3 regions of the Paenibacillus sp. J22P15 genome follow, and region 1 is predicted to be linked to each of the others. Evidence: riboswitches for the same ligand, from Rfam matches in the RefSeq annotation. Region 1 holds a riboswitch; each other region holds the start of a gene.
What was found. A riboswitch is a leader RNA that binds a small molecule or an ion and turns the genes downstream of it on or off. The one in region 1 is predicted to bind cobalamin.
Positions count from the first base shown of each region.

Region 2: another riboswitch for cobalamin. It lies ahead of metE (5-methyltetrahydropteroyltriglutamate--homocysteine S-methyltransferase); the one in region 1 lies ahead of AC0YN6_RS11325 (DUF4430 domain-containing protein).
Region 3: another riboswitch for cobalamin. It lies ahead of AC0YN6_RS10920 (S-layer homology domain-containing protein); the one in region 1 lies ahead of AC0YN6_RS11325 (DUF4430 domain-containing protein).

Region 1 is NZ_JBWDNT010000004.1:66,405-74,380, forward strand. It holds gene AC0YN6_RS11310 (TetR/AcrR family transcriptional regulator) at 1-532, shown strand, start outside; gene AC0YN6_RS11315 (DHA2 family efflux MFS transporter permease subunit) at 590-2,032, shown strand; gene AC0YN6_RS11320 (response regulator transcription factor) at 2,176-2,853, shown strand; cobalamin riboswitch at 3,007-3,206, shown strand; gene AC0YN6_RS11325 (DUF4430 domain-containing protein) at 3,382-4,155, shown strand; gene AC0YN6_RS11330 (energy-coupling factor transporter transmembrane component T) at 4,148-5,017, shown strand; gene AC0YN6_RS11335 (ABC transporter ATP-binding protein) at 5,008-6,657, shown strand; gene AC0YN6_RS11340 (ECF transporter S component) at 6,645-7,334, shown strand; gene hisC (histidinol-phosphate transaminase) at 7,518-7,976, shown strand, end outside.
Region 2 is NZ_JBWDNT010000003.1:221,805-229,780, reverse strand. It holds gene metE (5-methyltetrahydropteroyltriglutamate--homocysteine S-methyltransferase) at 1-2,231, opposite strand, end outside; cobalamin riboswitch at 2,381-2,574, opposite strand; gene kduD (2-dehydro-3-deoxy-D-gluconate 5-dehydrogenase KduD) at 2,874-3,629, opposite strand; gene AC0YN6_RS09400 (DeoR/GlpR family DNA-binding transcription regulator) at 3,634-4,428, opposite strand; gene kduI (5-dehydro-4-deoxy-D-glucuronate isomerase) at 4,454-5,284, opposite strand; gene AC0YN6_RS09390 (TVP38/TMEM64 family protein) at 5,507-6,115, opposite strand; partial or broken gene AC0YN6_RS09385 (HIT family hydrolase) at 6,260-6,364, opposite strand; gene AC0YN6_RS09380 (hypothetical protein) at 6,673-6,792, opposite strand; gene AC0YN6_RS09375 (helix-turn-helix domain-containing protein) at 6,807-6,995, shown strand; gene AC0YN6_RS09370 (dienelactone hydrolase family protein) at 7,030-7,976, opposite strand, start outside.
Region 3 is NZ_JBWDNT010000003.1:560,591-568,566, reverse strand. It holds gene AC0YN6_RS10930 (glycerophosphoryl diester phosphodiesterase membrane domain-containing protein) at 1-931, opposite strand, end outside; gene AC0YN6_RS10925 (S-layer homology domain-containing protein) at 1,110-2,630, opposite strand; gene AC0YN6_RS10920 (S-layer homology domain-containing protein) at 2,717-5,833, opposite strand; cobalamin riboswitch at 5,984-6,184, opposite strand; gene AC0YN6_RS10915 (methyl-accepting chemotaxis protein) at 6,283-7,976, opposite strand, start outside.

The DNA.
Region 1 (7,976 bases):
TTTTTTTACGAAAGGGTATCATGCAACGGGATTAAGCCAAATTATAAAGGAAAGCGACTGTCCAAAGGGCTCTCTTTATTATTATTTTCCGAATGGGAAAGAGGAGCTTGCACTGGAATGCATGTACGGTACCAAGGAGCTTGTTATTGACAAGTGGAGAAAAAAGTTTGCAGAGTTTGATGAGCCCTCTGAAGTGATACAGGCTTTCGTTCTAGATATGGCTGCGGACGCCGAGAAATACGATTATGCAGGTTATATGCCATTTAGCTTCTGGAAGACTGTGGAGACCTCGACGATTAGCGTTAAGCTGAAAGCTGCGGGACAAGGGGTATTCTCTGCATGGCAAAATCTCCTTTCAGAGAAACTCATACAGTCGGTTATGGAAGAAACGCGAGCAGGTGAGGTTGCAATCGTTATCGTTTCCCTATTGGAAGGAGCACTCATATTGGCTCTAACTCACCGAGACACGCAACCGCTATTAACCTCAGCAAAATGTATACCTTACATCATTCATAAGTGTCCTTCTCTTTGAGAAGTCATGAATATAGGTTAGACAGAAAATAGGAGAGTGGAAAGCTTGCAAGCAACTATGACAGCATCAAAGCAAGATACGGGTCAGCAATATAAAGTAATCCCCATCATGATTTCATTATTACTAAGTGGATTTATAGGTATGTTTAGTGAAACGGCGTTAAATGTAGCACTTAGTGATTTAATTCGCGTCTTCGACATAACGGCGCCAACCGTGCAATGGTTAACAACGGGATACCTGTTGACGCTCGGTATTTTAGTTCCGGTATCAGGGTTGTTGCTGCAGTGGTTCTCGACAAGACAGCTATTTATTGCGGCAGTAAGCTTCTCTATATTGGGTACACTGGTAGCAGCACTCGCTCCAAACTTTGAAGTGCTTATGACCGCGCGTGTTATACAAGCTATAGGTACAGCGCTTTTGCTACCCCTTATGTTTAATACGATCCTTATTATTTTCCCTGCTGAGAAGCGGGGAGCAGCGATGGGTGTTATCGGTCTCGTTATTATGGTAGCGCCTGCTGTAGGCCCAACGATTGCAGGACTCTTAATAGAGAATATGACATGGAACTGGATTTTCTGGTTGTCACTTCCGTTTCTTATTATTGCACTTTTGTTCGGTATTATGTTTATGCAAAATGTATCAACGATAACGAAGCCGAAAATTGATATCTTATCACTTCTCTTCTCTACACTCGGCTTTGGCGGCATTGTGTTTGCCTTCAGCAGCGCAGGTGAAGGTGAAGGTGGATGGGGCAGTACAAAAGTAATTGCTACAATGGTTGTCGGTATTGTATCACTCGTTATTTTTGCAATTCGTCAATTGACGATGAAACAGCCTATGATGAATTTACGGGCATTTAAGCATCCTATGTTTGTTGTAGGAACACTGATGGTATTTATTTGTATGATGGTCATTTTATCATCCATGCTCGTTCTTCCAATGTATTTGATTAGCGGTCTTGGACTTAGCGCGCTGACAGCAGGTCTCATTATGCTGCCGGGTGGACTTATTAACGGAATCATGTCTCCGATCATGGGAAGCCTGTTTGATAAATTTGGTCCTAAATGGCTTGTAATTCCAGGACTTGTCATCGTTGCTGCTACACTCTGGTTCTTCTCAGGTATAACGACAGCATCGACTATTACATTGATTATTGTACTTCACTCTTGCTTGATGATTGGTATTTCTATGGTATGGATGCCCTCGCAGACAAATGGTCTTAACCAGCTGCCTCGCGAGCTGTACCCGGATGGTACTGCGATTATGAATACGTTGCAGCAGGTTGCCGGCGCTATCGGCACAGCGGTTGCTGTAAGCATAATGACCTCAGGCATGACCAGCTTTATGAAGGATGCAGCCGATCCATCTGATCCTGCCAATGCACCGCTTGCATTGACAGCCGGCATTCAGAATGCATTTATTTTCGCGATGGTCGTTGCGATTATTGGCTTGATCGTTGCTTTCTTCATTAAACGGGTTCATGTGAGCAAGCAGCACTAATTGAAATAAATAAATGAGACAGCCTCTTGATTGATGAGGCTGTCTTTTTTAAAATTAACGATTGACGATGAGAAATATTATCAATTACAATGGTTGAAATCATGCTATAGACAAGCATAGCGATATCAAAGGCGGATCAATCCATGAAAAAGGTGTTACTAATTGAAGATGAGAAAAATTTAGCGCGATTTATCGAGCTTGAACTGCGTCACGAATCGTTTGCGACAGCTGTCGCTTTTGATGGAAATAGCGGTCTGGAGCTTGCACTGCGAGAAGAATGGGATGTCATTTTGTTGGATCTTATGCTGCCGGGCATGGACGGTCTTGAGGTTTGTCGTCGCATCCGTGAAACGAAAGCTACGCCGATTATTATGCTAACTGCAAGAGATAGTGTGACTGATCGAGTAACGGGCCTAGATAGCGGTGCAGATGACTATATTCCAAAGCCATTTGCGATTGAAGAGCTGCTCGCTCGGCTTCGCGTTGTATTTAGGCGTCAGGAGAAAATTACCTTGGAGCAGCGATCGGTTTTGGCATTTGGCGAGTTAAGTGTTGATTTAGATGCTAGAGTCGTAAGCAAAGGCGAGCACATTATCGAGCTGACGAAGCGGGAATATGGCCTGCTGCTCGCTTTTATGGAAAACCCTAACCGAGTACTTTCTCGGGAAATGCTGCTTGATAAAGTGTGGGGGTACGATGCAGCAGTTGATACCAACGTAGTTGATGTTTATGTGAGATATTTACGCAACAAGATTGATGCCCCAGAAGAAACGAGCTGTATTCAGACGCTTCGAGGCATTGGGTATGTGATGAAGAAATGAGCAAGCTGCGCGTATGGTTTTCCCGTATTCCGATTAAGTGGAAACTGACATTATTCCAAATACGAGTCGTCTCGCCGCTGCCATTAGCGATCGAATCATTCAAATCCCGTATAGACAAACCCCTGTTATCTCGATATGATTGATTAAATAATCGAATACAAGTGTAAAAAAGGTGCAAACAAACCATGCTTTCGTTTGCTTAATAGGGAAGTCCGGTACTATTCCGGCGCGGTCCCGCCACTGTATGTGAAGAGTGCTTCTCTCCAAATGCCACTGTCCGCTCGTAGGATGGGAAGGCTGGGGAAGCGCGTTGACGCACGAGCCAGGAAACCTGCCTTTTTTATTTTGTTTCTCATTCTTCGGGGGGTAAGAATGTGGAGGCGTAATCGTTTTGCAGAACGCATCATATATTTTATTTATGTGCCGCAGCTATTCTTTCATTCGACTTGCAGATCCCCTTACATTAAGGGGGTCTTTTTTTATTTATTAAGTTTTGTGATTAGGACGAAAAGGAGTAGAAAAGGGACGATGGAAATGAACGCAAAAAGATGGCTGCTTAGCTTATTAACTTTACTAATGGTTATCGGTATAATATCAGGCTGTTCTAGTCCGGGTCAAAACGTTAATAATCAAGCCAATAATAAGCAATCTGGCCATCAAGTGCTAGAGGGAAATGAAACGACTGATGAAAGTGCGGAGCAGTCCTCGGTTGTGACTCCATCGGCAGCGCCTGTCGGGTCGGAGCCGATTAGCGGTGGTGAAAATCAAGATAAGGATAAAGACAAGGCAACACAGCCACCAGCTGATAAACAAGCAGCATCTTCACCGAAGCCAAAGCCTACGAATGTGCCGAAGTTGGATGATCCGATTTCGAAGCCGACGGTTAAGCCGAGCAAGGTGGAAGAGTCTGCTTCACCGAAGCCTTCAGCGCCTGCTGAAACGCCGCAGCCTGCACAGACGGTCACGATTTCTATTGTCGCAGACAAGGAGACAGGCACCGTTCTCGCACCAACAGCAGTTGAGATCAAGAAGGATGATACCGTCCTTGAGGTATTGAAGAAAATTACACGAAAAAACAAAATACAGATGGAGTATAAAGGGGCAAAGGCTGGCGCTTATATTGAAGGAATCGATAATATATATGAATTCGATTTTGGCGCTAAGAGCGGATGGATGTATAAAGTGAACGGCGAGTTTCCGAACAAAAGTGCGGGGGCTTACGAGCTTAAGGAAGGCGACGTCATTGAATGGATTTATACGATAGATCTAGGCGAGGATATAGGAGCTAAATTCGATGAATAGCGCCTTTAGTTCCGTACATCCGGTTACAAGCTTCAGCTATTATGCAGGTGTTATTTTATTCAGCATGCTATTATTTCATCCTGCTTTCTTAGTGACTTCACTTGCGGTAATTGTCGTTATTATTGTCATTCATGGCGAAGGGAAGCGGCTGCTGAAGCTGCTTCCCTATTATGCTCTAATGGGCGGCTCTGTTGCTATTCTTAACCCTTTATTTTCTCATCGAGGACGACATATTTTATTTTATTTCATGGACCAACCGATCACGCTGGAAGCGATTTTGTACGGCGTTACGATGATGCTTTCTTTATTATGTATTTTGTTTGCATTTGTATCGTTTCAAAAAATAGTTACGACGGAAAAATGGATGTATTTATTTTCAAGGATCGCACCGAGAATATCGCTGTTGACCTCAATGTCGATTCGCTTCGTGCCGCTCTTCTTGCGGAGGTTGAGCCAAATTACGACTATTCAACGGACAAAAGGTGTCACGATACTTGAGGGCAGTTTAAGGAAGCGGAGTAAGGACGGTATGCTGCTCGTTCGGGTGTTGCTGACATGGTCATTGGAGGAAGCGTTGCAGACAGCGGATTCGATGAAGGCAAGAGGATATGGCGCTGCTAAGCGAAGCTCCTACGTTATTTATCATATGGACCGAAGAGACTGGTATGTCCTAGCGTTCTTGGCGGCAATGGCAATTGTGTGCATTTGGGGCTGGTTTCAAGGGTTTGGAGTACTTACTATTTATCCGCGTCTAGAAACGATGCAGTTTCATAGAGGTGAAGGTATTGCATATGCAAGTTATTGTGCTTTTCTGCTGACGCCAGTCGCACTTGAAGAAATGGAGAGAAGATCATGGAAATAATACATGTGGATGAATTGTCATTCCATTATCCGGATTCAACGGCTGCAGCGCTCGACAACATTACGTTAAACGTGAATCAAGGCGATTTCGTTGTGTTATGCGGGTCATCCGGCAGCGGGAAAACGACGCTGCTTCGACATTTAAAGCAAGAGTCACAGCCAACGGGCAAACGTTCCGGTTCTGTTTTCTTTAATGGGATCAGGCTGGAAGAGCTATCCCCCATTGCTGCGGCAGAGCAGATTGGGATGGTATTCCAAAATCCAGAAAATCAAATTGTGATGGATCAGGTATGGCATGAGCTCGCTTTTTCAATGGAAAATGTCGGTTATGATCAATCGGTTATGCGTAAACGACTTGCCGAAATGAGCCATTTCTTCGGGCTGGATGAGCTGCTAAATAAATCAGTACATGAAATATCGGGAGGTCAGAAGCAGCTTATTAATCTTGCGTCTGTATTGCTGCTGCAGCCTAAACTGCTCCTGCTCGATGAACCTACCTCACAGCTTGATCCTGTCGCGGCGCGTGAATTCTTGCAATTCATTTATCGTCTTAATCAAGAAATGTCTATGACGGTTATTATAAGTGAGCATCGGCTGGAGGATGTTATTCCGCTAGCAGATCGAATCGTTATGATGGATGGGGGCAAGGTGAAATATGACGCATCACCGAGAGAGTTGTGCCGATTGGTAGGCTCAGATGCAGCACAGAACGATATGCCTTACCTGCCTTCTGTAACCAAGCTGTTTTTATCTGCTCAGCTAGCTGGAGAAATGCCTGAAGCGAGTCAAATTCCGATTACCGTTAGAGAAGGAAAACAGTGGCTCGCGGGCAAAGCAGGTATTGATAGGAAAGACACCGTTCTAGCGAGCAGTAATAACAGTCATTCGCAGGGTAAAAAGGAGTTTCTGCTAGCCTGTGATGAGCTCACGTTTAAGTATGAGAAAGCCGGCTCAGAGGTGTTGAAGAAGCTGTCTCTTCATGTGTACAAACATGAATTTCTGGCTGTGCTCGGCGGTAATGGCGCAGGGAAAACGACGATGCTGCAGATGATGGCTGGCTTGTTAACGCCGCAGCGCGGCAAACTGAAGAAGGATAAAAATATTAAAGTCGGTTATTTGGCCCAAAACCCGCTGCTATACTTTAGCTATGATACGGTTGAGGAAGAATTGCAGCGAATGGCAGATTACACGAAGCTTGAGGATAGAGATCGTAAAATAAACAAGTTAGTGGATGCATTACAGATTGCTTCAATTTTGCCAAAACATCCTTATGATTTGAGCGGAGGGGAGCAACAGAGGGCAGCGCTTGCAATCGTACTGCTTGGAGAGCCGGATGTACTTTGCTTGGATGAGCCGACAAAAGGCCTTGATCCTATTGCTAAGCAACGAACTGCGGAGCTGCTGCAACAGCTGCGTCAATTAGGCAAAACAATCGTTATGGTCACTCATGATATCGAATTTGCTGCAGAACATGCAACACGCTGCGCCATGCTGTTTGATGGGGCAGTATCCGCAGAAGGGGCGCCGGCGCAATTTTTTGGAACCAATTATTTTTATACAACGGCTATTAACCGTACGGTGCGGGAGTGGCTGCCAGAAGCGTTGACGACAGAGGATGTGATTGCACAATGGGCAAAATAAAGCTCTGGTTTCTAGCCAGCATTGGGCTGTTCATTATAGCTATGGCGTTGTCCTCTGCAATTACGGATGAGCATTATCTCTTGCTAAGCATCATCCTTCTCTTTGTCACGATGATCCCATTCTTCGCCCGTTTCGAGAGACGAACGATCGAAGCTCGTGAGATCGTTATTCTTGCGGTGCTTGCAGCAATCGCAGCAGTCAGCCGTGTGCCGTTTGCACCCTTGCCAAGCGTACAGCCGACGTCCTTCGTCATCATTATAGCTGCAATTGTGTTTGGCGCGGAATCTGGCTTTATTATTGGCGCAATAGCTGCTTTAGTGTCAAATATATTTCTTGGGCAGGGTCCATGGACACCATGGCAAATGTTTTGCTGGGGCATGATCGGGGCTAGTGCAGGATGGTTGCGTCATACTTGGCTCATAAAAACGAAGACGGGCTTGCTCCTATTTGGTTTTGTATGGGGATTTTTGTTCGGCTGGATCATGAATATTTGGTATATCATCGGTATGCCTGATGCCTTGAGCTGGAATTTTATCTTTATCGCATATATTCAAAGCTTTTATTTTGATCTCGCGCATGCGCTGTCCAATGTGTTTTTCCTCGCTGTGTTTGGTACGAGCTGGATCGCTATTATGCAGCGCTTCAAGAGAAAATACGGCTTGCTGGAATCAAAATAGGTTTTAAGTAAGCATACGGGAAATCATATATACAGAATTAAACGAAGGAGGCACCTGCGGCAGGTGCCTCCTTTTCTGTTTCAATTCACTAAATTATCACACATTAACTCTTTACTGCGACAAAGGGTTAATGTATTATCGTATTAAAGGTTTTTGATTATACAAACAAGGGTGATTTCATTTATGAATGAGAAAATTGAAGTTCAAGCACGGAAGGCTTTGGAAGTAATGAAGCCCTACTCGCCGGGTAAACCAATCTGGGAAGTGCAAAGCGAATTTGGTTTGCAGCGAGTAATCAAGCTGGCGTCGAATGAAAACCCATTGGGACCATCACCGAAGGCGCTGGCGGCTATTCAGGAGACATTGACTGACCTCCATCGATATCCAGATGCCCAATCTCAAATTCTGAAAAAAACGATAGCAGGACATTTTGATCTTCGTGCCGAGCAAGTGATCGTTACTAACGGTGGAGATGAGCTCATTACGTTAGTCGCCGAAGCTTTTTTGGATGAGAATGATGAGATTATTGTACCTGGTCCAACCTTCAGTGAATATGAATTTGGAGCGCAGCTGATGGGTGCTAAAGTCGTCGTTGTGCCGCTGAAGACGGCATTCCAATATGATCCGGAGGCTATTGTTGCA
Region 2 (7,976 bases), on a different contig from region 1:
GTTTCTTCCATTCCACGTGTCTTCAAGCCGCAATCCGGGTTTATCCAGAATAGAGTAGGATCAAGCACCTTAATGGCACGCTCGATCATGCTAACCATTTCTTCCACAGATGGCACACGCGGGCTATGAATGTCGTAAACGCCTAGGCCGATACCTTGATCGTATGTGTTCTCCTCGAAGCTGTGAATCAACTCTCCATGACTGCGGGATGTTTCAATTGAAATAACGTCAGCATCCAGCGCAAGAATAGAGTCGATAATATCGTGGAATTCACAATAACACATATGCGTATGAATTTGTGTCGTGTCACGCACATCTGAAGTCGACAGACGGAATGCGTGAACTCCCCATTTCAAATAAGCATCCCAATCACTGCGCTTAAGCGGCAAGCCTTCGCGCAAAGCCGGCTCATCTACCTGAATCATTTCGATACCCGCTGTCTCAAGAGCTTTTACTTCCTCTGACAGTGCAAGTGCGATTTGGTAAGCAACTTGCTCCCGTGTAATATCGTTGCGGGGGAACGACCAGTTCAGAATCGTAATCGGACCAGTCAGCATGCCCTTTACCGGACGATTCGTCAGCGACTGTGCATACACGCTTTCTGTTACTGTCATTGGCTCGGTAAATACGACGTCACCATAAATGACTGGCGGCTTCACGCAGCGGGAGCCGTATGATTGTACCCAGCCATTGCGCGTAAATGCGAAACCATCTAATTTTTCACCAAAAAATTCAACCATGTCCGTACGCTCAAACTCGCCGTGAACGAGTACGTCTATGTTAAGCTCCTCTTGAATTTCAATCCAGTTTTTAATTTTTTCGTTGATGAAGGAAGCATAGTCCTGTGAGCTCAGCTCGTTCTTTCTCCAATTCTGTCTTGCTTGACGTACATCAAGAGTTTGCGGGAAGCTGCCGATTGTCGTTGTCGGAAGAAATGGCAAATTCCACTTTTGCTGCTGCAGCTTCTGCCTTTCAGCAAATGGCTTTTGTCTCGTTGACGGATGAGCAGCAACTGCTGCTGCATCTGCCGCTTGACGATTGCGGGCAGGAGAAACAGATAGATTATAAATTTGCTCGCCGTTTAGCTTGAGCTCCTGTGCGCGTAATTGTGCTGTTTCAGAATCAGCTGCATCCGCTGCTTCGCTCAGCCATACGATCTCATCCAGCTTCTCTTCTGCGAATGCCAGCGCATCACGCAGCTCAGCTGGCAGATTTGTTTCATTTTTTGCCGTTACAGGTACGTGCAGCAGACTGCTCGATGACTGAACGATAATACGATCCGCGGGAATAACTGCAGTAATTTTTTGCAACAGCGCAAGCTTTTGTTTGTAGTCCGAGCGCCAAATGTTGCGGCCGTCTACAAGTCCGATACCGGCAAGCTTATCCTGCGGGAAACCGAATTGCTCAAGTGATTTCAGGTTGTTTTCTAACCCGTGTACGAAATCCAACCCGATCGCCTGTACTGGAAGCGCGACTACAGCTTCATAATGCTCTACCGCTTCGAAATACGTTTGAAGCAAAATGTTAAGTGTTGGCGCAGCTTCATTCAGCTTGGCATAAATCGATTGTATCAATTTAATCTCATCCTCCGTTACGGAAGTAACAAGGATTGGCTCGTCGATTTGCACCCACTGTACGCCTTCTTGCTCAAGCTCCTTAAGAATCTGTGCATACAACGGTACAAACTGCTCAACCAGCTGCGGAAGATGCTTAGCGTCATAGCCCTTCGAGAGCTTGAGGAATGTGTATGGCCCAATAATAACCGGTTTCCCTTCAATACCTAGTTTTTCTTTTGCTTCACGGTATGCAAGCAGCGGACGGTTCTCTGTTAAGACCGGAGCAGCGCCAGCAAGCTCAGGAACGATATAGTGATAGTTTGTATTGAACCATTTTGTCATTTCACAAGCCTGTGCTTCCTGTGTGCCTCTAGCCATTGCATAGTAGGTCTTTACTGGAACAGGTCCGCCTTTATAGTCAAAGCGGTCTGGAACGAGGCCAAACATCGCCGAAGTATCCAGCATTTGATCATATAACGTAAAATCATTAACAGGAATAATCGATATCCCTTTATCCTTTTGCAGCTTCAGATTATTCAGCCGAATACCTTCGAGCGTTTTTAGAAATACTGCTTCTTCCAAATCACCTTTCCAAAAAGCTTCGAGTGCTTTTTTCCATTCCCGATTTTCCCCGATACGCGGATATCCCAATACACTGTTTTGTAGTTTACTCATGTCTATAATTCCTCCTAATAAATGTAATAAAAATGAAATGAATGCGCAAAAAGGGCGTCATTACCTTAAAGTAGCAAAGGTAAAGACGCCCGTCGTTTAATTAAACAGCGGTCCTGTCTTTAACACCTCCCTATCTCCCGTAGGTAAAAGCAGTGTCGTTCAAATAGGCAGGTCTCCTGGCTCCAGTATCATCATCGTAAGCTTACCTTCCCAATCGGTTAAGATCAGTGGCATTCACGCTTAGACTCCTCTGTTACAGTGGCGGGACCGCGCCGGTGTTACACCGGACTTCCCTTTTAAGCTCAAGCTTTGGGGCAAGAGCACCTATTTCCACTTATTTCAGTTATTGATCGCTTTTTTCTAGCAATACGAATAACTATACACTCTAACTAATAAATATACAATACTGTGCATAAAAATGTTTCTTATGCAAACGAACAGAAAATCTTATATAACTCCACAACCGCTTTTAGCATGTAATAATACTACTAATCTACTAGTCTCGACACAATTCAGACTAAACGGATGTAGAAACTGTATTATACAATTACGGACAAATAAAATCTACCTCATATAAAAAAAGAGCTCTCCCATCGCAACTTATACTACGAAGGAAAAGCTCTTTCGATGTTGGTGCTGAGCTTACCTAACCAACCAGCCGCCGTCTACAGCCATAATGTGGCCATTCATATAATCGGAGGCTGAAGATGCCAAGAATACTGCCGGACCAATGAGATCCTCCGACGTTCCCCAGCGTCCTGCCGGGATGCGCTGCAATATTTGAGCACTGCGTACTGGATCCTCGCGAAGCGCTTCTGTATTATCTGTACTCATATAGCCTGGAGCAATCGCGTTCACTTGCAAACCTTTGCCAGCCCACTCGCTAGCTAACGCTTTAGTAAGCCCTGCAACCGCATGTTTGCTGGATGTATAGCCAGGAACGTTAATTCCACCTTGGAAAGTAAGCATGGATGCAATATTAATAATTTTGCCGGAGCCCTGCTCGATCATATGTTTTCCAGCAAGCTGGGACAGAAGAAATACCGAATTTAAGTTAACGTCAAGTACAGCCTGCCAGTCCTCATAGCTGTGCTCAGCTGCTGGTGTACGACGAATAATACCAGCGTTGTTAACCAATATATCGATGCGTCCCAGTTCATCTACTGTGCGCTCAATGATACCTGCAAGCTTCGTTCGGTCAGAAATATCCGCCTGAATCGTAATGGCTTTACGTCCGAGCGCTCTTACCGCTGCTGCTGTTTTGTCAGCAGGTGTTTGGTTCGTAACAAGCGCCACATCGGCACCCGCCTCAGCTAGTCCAAGCGCAATCGCTTCTCCAAGTCCGCGTCCTGCGCCTGTAACGACAGCCGTTTTTCCTGTCAAATCAAACAAACCCATTGGTTCAAGTCCTCCCTCTTGGACGCTTTCCGCTATCAGTAAGCGCCGCTTTCATCATCTTAATATTTAGTGACTCATACTTTGCCGCTATGTCTGAATCAATGCCATCGTCTGTAATGATATAATCAACTTCATTCAACTCGGCGAACGTAATTAGTGCTCCCTTATCGAATTTGTTATGATCAGCTAAACAGTACACGATCTTGGCATTATCCATATAAAGCTTTTTCAACTTCGCCAATTCCTCTGTAAATATAGTAAGTCCATATTCCAGATGAATGCCGGTTGTGGAAAGAAACAGCTTATGGACATTCAAACGTTTAATCCAATCCTGCGATTCCGCGCCAATCAATAAATTATTATGTCGATAGCCTCCGGGAATAACGAGCCTGACTTGATCCTTAGCGGTTAGTTCACGGATGATAAGCAAATCATTTGTGAGCACTGTAACAGGCATATTAGGCAGACGCTTTGCCATCTCCAGCGTTGTGCTTCCCGCATCAAGCGCAATAATATCATTAGGCTCGATACAGGAGAGCGCTAAAGCAGCAATTGCCGACTTCTCCCTTTGATGCTTGCTATTCGGGAATTGCAGCGGGTAGAGACTATCCTCGCCTTCCTGCTCAAGCACAGCCCCGCCATGGGTCCGTTTGAGCAATCCCTTCTCTTCAAGCTTCTCAAGGTCCTCGCGAACCGTTTTCTCTGTTACCTGGAACAGCTCGCTTAGCTCTGATACCTTAACAGCTCCAAGCTGCTCCAATTTATCTATAATCTTACGATGCCGTTCGGCAGCCAGCATAGTGCACCTCCTGTAGCGAATATTTCTATTTTAGCTCGCTTGCAGGTACTGCGTCCATGTCTGTAAATGTATAGTTCTCGCCAGCCATCGACCAGCAGAATGTATAATTGCTAGTTCCAACACCGGAGTGGATCGACCATGGCGGCGAGATGATTGCTTGCTCGTTAGCAACAACAAGATGTCTCGTCTGTGACGGCTCGCCCATCATATGGAATACACGAGCATCGTCATTCATATCGAAGTACAAGTATGCTTCCATGCGGCGATCATGCACGTGCGAAGGCATCGTATTCCAAACGCTTCCTGTTTTCAAGCTAGTTACACCAAGCATCAACTGGCAGCTTTGAATGCCATCTGCATGAATATATTTGTAAAGTACGCGCTCATTTGAAGTTTCTTGTGAGCCAAGATGGGACGGATTCGCTTCCTCCACCGTCATTTTGCGTGTAGCGATTTCTTTATGCGCAAGTGCGGAACAGAAATACAGCTTAGCAGGGTTCGCTTTATCAACGCTTGACAACAAAACTTCACGTTTACCTTTACCAACATAAAGCACTTCAAGCTTGCTTAGCTCATATACCTCGCCATCCACGGAAATGGACGCAGGTCCGCCAATGTTCAAGAAACCGACTTCACGGCGCTCCAAGAAATATTCTGTTTTCAGTGTTGCTGCATCCTCAAGCAGAATAGCTTCGTTTACAGGCACTGCTCCGCCAACGATCATGCGGTCATAATGCGTATATGTCATTTTGATTTGATCCTGCTCAAACAGACTCTCAATCAAAAACTCACTGCGTAGACGTTCCGTATCATATTGCTTTACATCGGTAGGGTTTGTAGTATGGCGTACTTCCATTGGTTAAAAGCCTCCTAAGTTTTTTTAGCGTAAAACATGCCTCGCGGGCTTACGCTTATGTTTGTTAATGTTCGTTTTTATAATATCACACATTTACGAACATAAACAGTACATTTTAAACATTATCTTTTCATACATTTATCGTTTGAGAGATGATCAGTATAAAAAAAAGACCTCAATACGCATCATCTGCGAAGAGGTCGTTCATGATTTCAGTGTCATCTATTGGAGCTTCCAGCGGCGATACACATAAATGGACAACATCAAAAACAGTCCGTATACCCCAATCGTGACTAATAAATTTCTCGGGTCGGTCATGAGAGAATCACCTATTATGGCGAACAATAGCATCGCCGGGATTTTGCCGATTGATGAGGCTAAAGCATAAACGGTAAAGGACACTCGGCTTAATGCCGAATACATATTGACCGCTATGGAAGGAATGAACGGTATAAGGCGAGCGAACATAATCGTTAGGAACGCATTCCGTTCAAACATCGCTGTCAACTTGCCGATGCTTTGATAACGGTAGAGAATCTTCATCCCCCATTCCTGATAGCCATATCTGATAAACAGAAACATAACGATCGAAGCTGTCGCTGAGCCTGTCCATGTAACTGCCGCGCCTAACACAGGACCAAGTGCAGCACCGATGAGTCCTCCGATAACGGGATATGGGATGACTGGAAATAGCGCTACCAGTGTCGCCATTAAGGCGACCAGCGGGATATTGTCAGCTTGCTGGAACCAAGTCAGTATTTCATCACCGTAATGATAAATGAGAAAAGCAATAATGCCATATATAGCGGCTAAGCCTATTTTTTTGAGCATGAGTGTACTCCTGAATAGTAGTTGAAACTAGCTTATCATTGTTGAAGGGGAATACGCCCCAAGCATTGTGTCGATTTAGCGATAACCAATGTTCAGTCCTGCATGCACCATATTCGGATTGTACTTGAGCGGCGACCTTTTTGACCTAGCATGGTGATAGGCAAGTACATTCTCCGTCTCGATTACCTTCTGTACAGAAGTTCGACCGCTCAATACTTCATCACAATAAAAATCTTCAGACACTCGCATATTGATAAACTGCCAGTACTCCGCTATCTCCGCCTACATTGCACTTTGTGCAATAGAATTCTCATTCAGAAGCAGCTCCCGCAGCTACGTTGCAGTTTATGCAGTAGAAATCACCATTTTCAGCTTGGTAGTCGGATTTCAGGCTAATTCTATTGCATTTCTGCAACGTAGCCATGCTCTCCGAGTATCATGTCAGGTTTCTAGTGTACTTTCTGCAACGTAGCGGAGAGGAGCATCATCTCCTATCGATACTTTTGAGACGGCCTCATGATTTTATAAGCTTAATTATCGTGTGAAAGATCACGAGTTTATACCCTTTCCTTCACCCATACTGCCATCTCGCCTTTGCCGCGATTGACCCATGCATAATAAGGAATGAAAGTAACATTCTCCTGTTTAAGAATCGTATCTGCATTCGAGCGGTACAACTGCGTGCCCCAGTATGACGCCTATCGATTATTTGTCCAAGTATCGGCTTGAGCAAGCCAAGCTGCTGCTGCTCAAAACAGAGTGGCCAATCGCAGAAATTGCCCAATACGTTGGATTCGAAAACGTCCCTTACTTCTCTAATTACTTTACGCAGCAAATAGGATTGCCTCCAACCAAATTTCGTAAGCAATATATGACGTAAGAGAGATAATAACGATTAGATGTCGGATGATTTTTTAAGAGGATAATGTCCGTTTCAACCAATCATATGCAAGTCGGCCGCTTATTTCATGTGATCCCGGGAATATATCGATTTCCACCTTATCCCAAGCGGCTTCAGCTTCGTAGATCGATTGAATCTCAGTTGAAGCTTTACGAAATCCAGCCACAGGAAAAATAGGATCGCGCTCACCCGATTCGAGAAATAGCGGACGCGGAGCAATTAACCCAATCAGCTCCGGCAACTCCGCATGAACGAGTAAGTTAGGTATGAAGTTATCAATACAATGCTGCACAGCAAAGAGGCTGTCCTTAATTGTATTTGTAAAACCCGTCAAAACTATCGCTTTGATTCGAGCCTCAAGTACAGCAGCAACAAAACCGATCAATGCGCCGCCTGAGAAACCCATTAGTCCAATTCGGCTCGAATCGACTTCAGGTCGTGATGCCAAATAGTGAAAAGCTTTCAACGCTTCGGTTACTCGAAGGCCCGTGAGTGTCTTTCCTAGCATCATAAGCTGTGTCGCCAAACTGTAACAGGAGCTTGGAGCAGACGGGTCAAGAGCAAGATCCGAATGAAGCCTTCGCTCGCCGAAGCCGATCATGTCAGGCGCGATTACGACCATCCCTCGCTTAACCAGCTGCACGGCAAAATGCTGATGAATACCTGGCTCGGCTTCATCTTGTGAGCCGTCTTGCTGCAAGCCTACGATTTCCCGGCTGCCGTAACCATGACCATGAAGCGCGAGCACACTAGGCAGCGGCCCCTTCCTATCGTCAGGAATAAGTACATATGCTGCAAAGGTGAGTCCCGGTGTTGCCGACAGTTCTACTCTCTCTCGAACGTATCCATCACATTGGACACGTTCCAGCAGCTTAGCAGCATATTCAGAATTAGGCTCGAAATGTCCGATCAGCTCCCGCAGCGCAGCTTTTAACTTCGGTCTGCGCTCGTTGCGAAGCT
Region 3 (7,976 bases), on a different contig from region 1:
GACTGAGCCAACCATTTGTGTACATACGCATCTGATCTTTCGGCATTACGCCATGCAAACGTTTAAAGTAATAAAAGAGTCTTGTCAAAAAAATCATATTAATCGGCACGAGAAGAAGTGTAAACATATAGGTAAGAACAGTAGTTAAGGTTAATGAGTAGTTGTTAGTCACTGTTTTAAGCACATTGCTGTCGAGCCATGAGGGCAAATAGGCGATGGAGGAAATAACGACAAAACCAAGCGCAAATACAATCGCATTAAGCAAAAACAGATTAACGAAGATAGACAATCGTTTCCCCTTCGTCAACATAAGACTGCTTCTGATCGCTCCACGAACCGTTTTGTCCTCGATTAGAATAAAATGCAATACAAATATCCAGCGCAAAATGATGTACAATCCCGCCAAAAATAATAAACCGTATACGACGAGCATAAGCATAGACAAGTTCAATACGCGGCTATTGAAAAAAATAGGGACGTTAAACTGCGCAAATAAGGATGCAGAAAGCGGCGAATCAATAAATGGCACTAGAAACAAGAGAAAGAACAACAGCTGGATCATACCGAAACCAAAGATTTTAGGGGTTTGACGCAGCGTCGTTAGAACCGCATCTGAGATCAGTACCTCTTTCCGAAAATAATGCTGTTGTGAAATGGTAATAACCACGCCAAACTCGATAAAAAGCACCAGTACTGCCACAATACAAATGGCGATTAAGCCAGCAACCCCGGTATAGCTGAGTCCAATTTTGTAAACCTCGCCATTCAGCATCGAGCCAGCTCCAAGCACACGAAGCATTCTGTTGAAAATAAAGGAAATAATCGGAATGATGACAAAGCTAGTCAGCAGCATAAATAAATATTCAAACAACAAATGTTGTTTATACGTTTCACGAAAGTCTCGTATACTTCTACCAAGCCGTTTAAGCATGAACATTCATCCTATTCTTTGTATGGATAAGCAAAAAGCACACCTAAGGAAGATATTAGCAGCTTCTATTCCTTATTATAACTTATATACCTACCCCCGCGTCGAATCGGTACACTGCACACACAAAAAAAGCGAAAGCAAGGAGCAGCTCGCTCTTTGCTTTCGCTTTTTTTAAAATTTATGCTGCCTGCAGCAGCATAAGCTTATCAGCAACGACTGCCGCCATTTCTCTCGTTACGACTGCTTTCGGATTGAAGCTGCCATTCGAGCCTTGCATCAAGCCGTTCGTGTAAACGGCATTGACGTATGCTACTGCGCTTTCATGAATGCTGGATGCATCGTTGAAAGGAAGCGGCTCCGTGCTGCCTGTCAGCTTAAATGCTTTAGCGATCATAATCGCCATTTCCTGCCTAGATACGGCTTGATTTGGTTTGAACGAATCGGTTGTAACGCCTTGAATGATGCCGATCTCCTTGGCACGCATAATCGCTCCGAAATACCAAGCGCTCGGCTGAACATCCTTGAATATTTGTGCCGCATCACTCGACGGTGTTTCCTTCAGCAAATTGATGAGCAAGGTTGCAAATTCGGCTCTTGTCATCTGCTTCTTCGGATCAAAGCGCAGCTCCGAGCCGCTTACTCCCACCATGATCTTTGCATCAAATACACGATAGACCGCATCATATGCCCATAATGATATGACGTTGTTATCGACAAATTGCTGCTTTCCATTAGATAAGCTTGTATCTGCCGAAATGTTGAACAAGGATGGCTTCTGCTTAATATAACGGTCGTAAGCGACTAACGCCATCAACGCTTGCTCTGTCGCCATGTTATTGGAGGACTGGCCAAGTGCGTGAGCAAAACCTCCATCTGCTTGCTGAAAACGGAGCAAGCTAGTCACGAGACTTCCATTCTTCTTCATAAAGACTGTGTCGTGAGGATTAATGCCTACAGCTGTCACAGCAATAATGACCTGAGCCACACTCTCGCTGTTTTCTTCGCCAAAAGCAGAGAAGCCTCCGTTTACCTGCTGCTCGGAAGACAGCCATTTGACAGCTTTGTCGATTGCGCTCATCACGTTTGCTTGCTCCTTATAAGGTGCAAGCGCGCTTACTGCCATCGCTGTTATATCCAAATTATCCTCGGATTTCACCGAAAGCGGAAATGCGCCGCTGACGTTTTGCTGGCTGAGCAGCCAGTTTATTAACTTCTCACGCGTCCATACCGCACTCGCAGGCACCTCATAGCTTCCGCTATTCAAAGCGATTAGGGCGAATATCGGACCATTCGTACCTTGATTCGTCATTTTCGAATGGTTATAGATGCTTTCGATGAGATTAAAACCTGCAAATATAATTGGATCTTCACCAGCAGCTCTTAACGTAATGGCAATCCGCTCCAGATCAGTGACCTTACGAAATTCACCATTGTTTTCTTTCAAATACTCTGCCAACTGCTTCAGGTAGGTTGCAGATGCTGGTTTGCCTGAGCGAATAAGAGCAAGTGCCTCCCAATCGCTCAACAAATCGTTGTTCATTATTTGCTCTGCGGCTGCGTTAATCTCCTTACTGACATCAATACTTTCAGCTGCTGATACTTGCTCGGCAGACAAATAAAGTGAACATAACATGACCAAAAGCAGACAAAGTCCAGCTATACGTTTTAGCCGTTTTTCAGATAAGAATATACCCTCCATCTCTTCAAAACACGCTCCTTTCGAGAAAAAAAGCTGCCTCATCGCTATCAGAATTCACATAGCTGATGAGACAGCTTCATCCTATATTATAATTTCAATTCATTCAAACGAATGATGACAACTGCAGCCATTTCTCTCGTAACGAGCGCTTGCGGATTAAATAATCCGTTATCGCCTGTCATTAGGCCTTTTTGATAAGCTACATTCACATATGGAACTGCCCACGCTGACACGTCATTACGATCTTTAATCGCAGCTTGAGGTGCGTTAGCATCAGCAAGACCTTTCAGTCTAACGAGAACGGCAGCCATTTCTTGTCTCGTTATCGGTTGATTTGGAGCAAAGGAGGTCGCGGTTACACCAGACATCAATCCTTTTTCCTTTGCTGCTCCAACATAACCGTAATACCAATCCTGCTCGTTCACATCTTTAAATCCTGCATCCGTAAGCAACGGCTTTTCTCCTGCATACTTCACGATCAATGCAGCAAATTCCGCACGAGTTAACTGACGCTTAGGCTCGAATTTTGGATTGTCTGTGCTCGTGCCCTGCATGAAGCCTAATGCAGTTGCTTTCGTTACAGCTTCAAGCGCCCAGCTAGAAATTTTATCAGCATCGGTATATTTAGGTGTTGAAGGATCTGGCTTCACTTCTGGCCCTGTTCCCGGAAGCCCTCCGCCTGATCCTGGTCCACCTGGTATAGGAACCCCAAGGTCAGCACCACCATCCTTCGTATATTGCCAGCGAAGCACATCACCTTTTTTCAATACATATGAACCTGCGCTGTAGTTAGGGAAAACACCATTAACGGAATACATCCAGCCGCTAACGTCGCCATGATCACGCTCAGCAAGTCCGCCAATCGCTTTCACGTAGATGCTTGATTCTGAGCCTGTATAGTCGATTGAAATACCTTTTTCATCAAGAGCACGTTTGATGGCGGTGAAGGCCGTGTCACCTGCTTTAAGTGTTACAGCATATGGAGCAACAATATCCCCGGCATTTATCGACCGTTTTTCAACGGATAATTTAATCGTATCTGCATCTGGAATAGTTCCGCCGCCATCGCCGCCACCTGTCAATGCTGCAGTTGTGTAAGCTAGAAACTCAGTGAAATGTTTCGTTTTAATAACAAGATTTCCGTTATCGTTATAGGCATAAACCTCGTCAGTACGTACCGACGAATCTGGATACTTCTTAATCGCAGTAAATTTGCCCGCTTGATCAACGAAGCCGGCTTCCTTATCGCCTTGTCCTTTTAGGGTAAGGATAACATGTTGATTGAATTGTATTTTTTCGTTGCCGCCTGCTTGAATTCGAACTGCGATTGCATCCACTTTCTTATTATCTGCAGACAAAGCGGTATTCAGCTTAGAAGTTAGGCCGCTATCATCTGTGCTTAAGTTTTTTGGAAGCTGAAGCTTGTTATCCCATGTCGATGTAACAGTTGTATTCGCTGGAATGTCCAGTGTAGTTGTGCCGCGTATAGCCGTTACCTTTGGCAATGCAGTTGATGGGAATGTAACAATGATATTATTCGTGATCGGTGCATCACTTGCTGCTCCGAGTGAAACAACCGTTTCATTCTTATTAATATCAATTGTTTGATCCGCTGTATCACTCACTTCGCGTGGAATTACAACAGAAATTGGATCACTTTCTTTGTTGCCTACTAACGCAGCGCCTAACGCTTGAATCGTAATTGCTCCGCCTGTTGCTGTTCCTTCGAAAGAAATCGTTACTGTATTCTTATCTTGAACTAATGAAGCTACTTTCAGCTCCGTATTCCCTGTATCAATTGTCCAGTTTTCGATTTTGTTCGCTGCATTAGTGAACTCATCGCCAACAAGATTTACATCAATCGTTGGATTAGCAGCACCGTTCTCAATTGTTAATTGCGTAGAAAGAGCCGGATATCTGCTGTAATAGAAGCGGACAACATCATTTTCCTTAAGCTCGTAATCACCTGCACCTACATTTGGCGCAGTTCCATTAACCTCGAACATCCAGCCATCCCAGCCGCCAAAATAACCCGCTTCCTGTCCAGCAATACCTTGGACATAAGGACCATAACTGCTTTCTACGATATTATAGGAGATCGGTGGAGCTGCTGTAGTAAGCGCCTTTTTAAGTGCATCGAGAGCAGTCACAGGCTCGTTATTTTGTTTTAGTTCAACGGTTTTCTGTTCATAAATGCTCTGTGAAATGCCATCGACCTTAACCTTTACATTAACAGAAGTAGGCAGTTTAATTTCACCAATACGATACCATACTGATTTCTGATATTTAATATCAAGTAGAGCAATTAGTGCTTGCTCCGTGGCCATACCTATACCAATATTGCCATAATTAATATTCCATTTAAAAGAACCGTCTCCAATTTCGAACATTTGGTAGGAATTCAGAACCGTCTTATCATTAAAGGTCCATTCATTGGATAATACATCCTCATTTATAGCTGTCAAACCCGATACAACAGCAGACATAGTGTTGGAGTTGTCTCCAAAAACAACTTGTTCTTTGTTTAATGCGATTCCTTTCAAGTAAGCTTTGACTCTAACAATTGCTTGTTGAACAGCGCTATCGCTCTGGTAGTTTCCAAGAGCGAGCAGAGCCATTCCCGTAGAATCTGCGTCATACCCGATTTTCCCATTAGACTCCTTGCCTAATATATAATTCAATGCCTTATTCTTGGCAGTTGCATCCCAGCCGCCAACATCACTTCCAAGCTTTTCGCCCGTGTCGAGTGCAAGCATCGCCCACACATGTTTGTATATTCCACCAATTTCTCCGGTATCTGTATTTTGCTGCGCTGCCAGCTCCGCATAAAGATTTCGATCCGTTTCCCACGCATGCGCAGGGTCTTCACCCATAGCGAGCAATCCAAATATATAGCGGATATGAGTTGTGTCGTAATCATCAGGCTTCAGCCCAGGATCCACGGTCTTCCAACTAGGCAGCTTCCAACTGCCATCCTGCAAATTTTCTCCCGCACCCCATAGGCCAACAATTTCCCACCAAGAACCCAAGGTCCAATTTCTATTTTTATAATATTGAACCGTCTTATCGATCATTCCTGTTAATGAAGCATTCGCAGAATGATCTGCCGCTTTACCTACTTGAGGTAAAAATAAAGTAAACAACAATACAAAACTTAAAATAGCAGGCAAGCTCTTTTTCATAAATCTCTTCAATGTAAGCAATGTTTTCTCTCCCTTTTTCTCATTTCTAGCAACAAAAAAACATCTTTCCGTTTGTGGAAAGATGTTTGGGCTGACACGTGTGCAAGAAAGCATAGGAATCCACCTACTGCTGAAGCACGAATAAACATCCCCCTCCCATCCTCGTGAGAAATATAGAGCGCTCCTATGGCAGGTCTCCTGGCTTCGCTTCATTGCTAGACTATCTCCTTCCCGTCACAATTGGACAGTGGATAACATGATAGTCAGCTCAGCGATACAGTGGCGGGACCGCGTCGGACTTTGACCGAACTTCCCTATTAAGCTGCTTGTGAATAAACCATTCACGGCAGCACCATATTAGCTATTCTATGAAATTGTAAATGCTTGATTTGTGCATTGTAACAAATTTGAATGGATTAGACAAAGGTTCTGTACGTTTTTCTTTCAGTTGTGAATTTCACAGCTGTATTCTAATCGATTTTAAATCTCTTAATAGACCGCTGAAGCTCCTCCGAAAGCTCATTTACGGACGATGCAAGCTGCAGCGTCTCCGCAGCAAGCTGATTCTGGCGTTCGGTATCTACTGCCGATTGAGCAGCATGGTTTGAAGTATCCTTGGCTACTTGTGCCATCGTCTCGACTGAGGCACTTACTTCTTCGCTGCCTGCCGCCATCTCCTCTGTTGAAGCCGACACGTCCTCGATTTGTGATGCAACCTTGCTGGACTCCTTCCATATGGTATCAAAAGACTCCTTCAGCTTATGAACAATGTGCAAGCCTTGCTCCATTTCTTGCTCACCCGTATTTACTGCGCTGACGGCGTTATTTGTTAACGCAAGCACATCATCAATCGTTTCTGCAATTTGACCAGCATGAGCCGAAGCCTGCTCCGCCAGCTTTCTAATCTCACTCGATACAACCGCAAACCCTCGACCATATTCTCCTGCGTGAGCTGCCTCGATCGCAGCATTGAGAGCGAGCAAATTTGTTTGATTAGCAATAGCAGCTATTGTGCCTGCCATTTCTTGAATTTCTGAAGAGCGCTCATTTAGCTGGCCGATCACTCGTGATATCGAAGCAGTTGCCGCGCCTAGTCGTTCCATTTGACCCACAGCATGATCAACCTTCGAATAACCTTGCTCCGCTGCAATCAGCATGTCGCCGGATGCTTCTGACATTACGCTTGAAGAATAGGCAATTCTTCCAACACTCGTCGCCATATCCTCCATTGACCTAGCCGCCTCAACTGCTCCATCCGCTTGGTTTCCAGCGCCTGCTGCCATCTCATTTACGGATGAAGCAAGCTGAGAAGCAAGCTCTCTGCTCTGCTTTGAACCAACCCCAAGCCTGCCCGCAAAATCTGAGACCGAAGCTGCATTGTTACGAATGGTCCGCATCAAGCTTTGCATATGGGCGATAAAATGATTGATTTCTTCTCCCAAACGAGTAATTTCATCATTACCTTTGTTTTCGATTCGGTAAGTGAGATCCGCTTCGCTGGAATTGAGATTGACAGAAGCGTGGACGATTTTACGAAGCTTTCTTCCCACCATGAATTGTGACAGGAAAAATAAAACGACTAATACTACTGCCATTAATCCGCCAAATTGCATCATTACTTTCGTTCTTTCAGCTGCAATCAGCGCATCTTCCTTTTCTTTCGATAATGCGACACGTACGGCTCCCCAATGCTTGCCATCAATCATTAAAGGATAGGAAATATCCCACGCTTCCACCGTTTTCCCGTCAATAAGCCGGTTATATTTCTGCAAAAATATATCGTCCTCATTTGTGTTCTTGGCAGCATTGTAGCCCGTTTCATCATTAAAAATCCGATTGGCTCGATAATTTTGGCTTAATAAGCCTACATCTCCCCAAGCATCCGCAGATTGTTCTCCTACAGCGCTATAAACACTGTTATGCGTTGCAATATAGCCAGTGAATGATGGATTGTCTGAGTAGGCCGTCGCCATTGCATAAATAACATTATCATCAGTCATAAAACTATCCATAATGCCTTGCCAGCGTTCATCCGTATAGCGATCATATGCACTATCATATTTCAGCTCGTATTGATAGAGCGGAATAGATTCCCCATTGTACAAAACCGCAGTTTTCTCCGCGTAGGTTGAGTCCTGCCGCCTTTTCTCAGCCACCTCCGTGC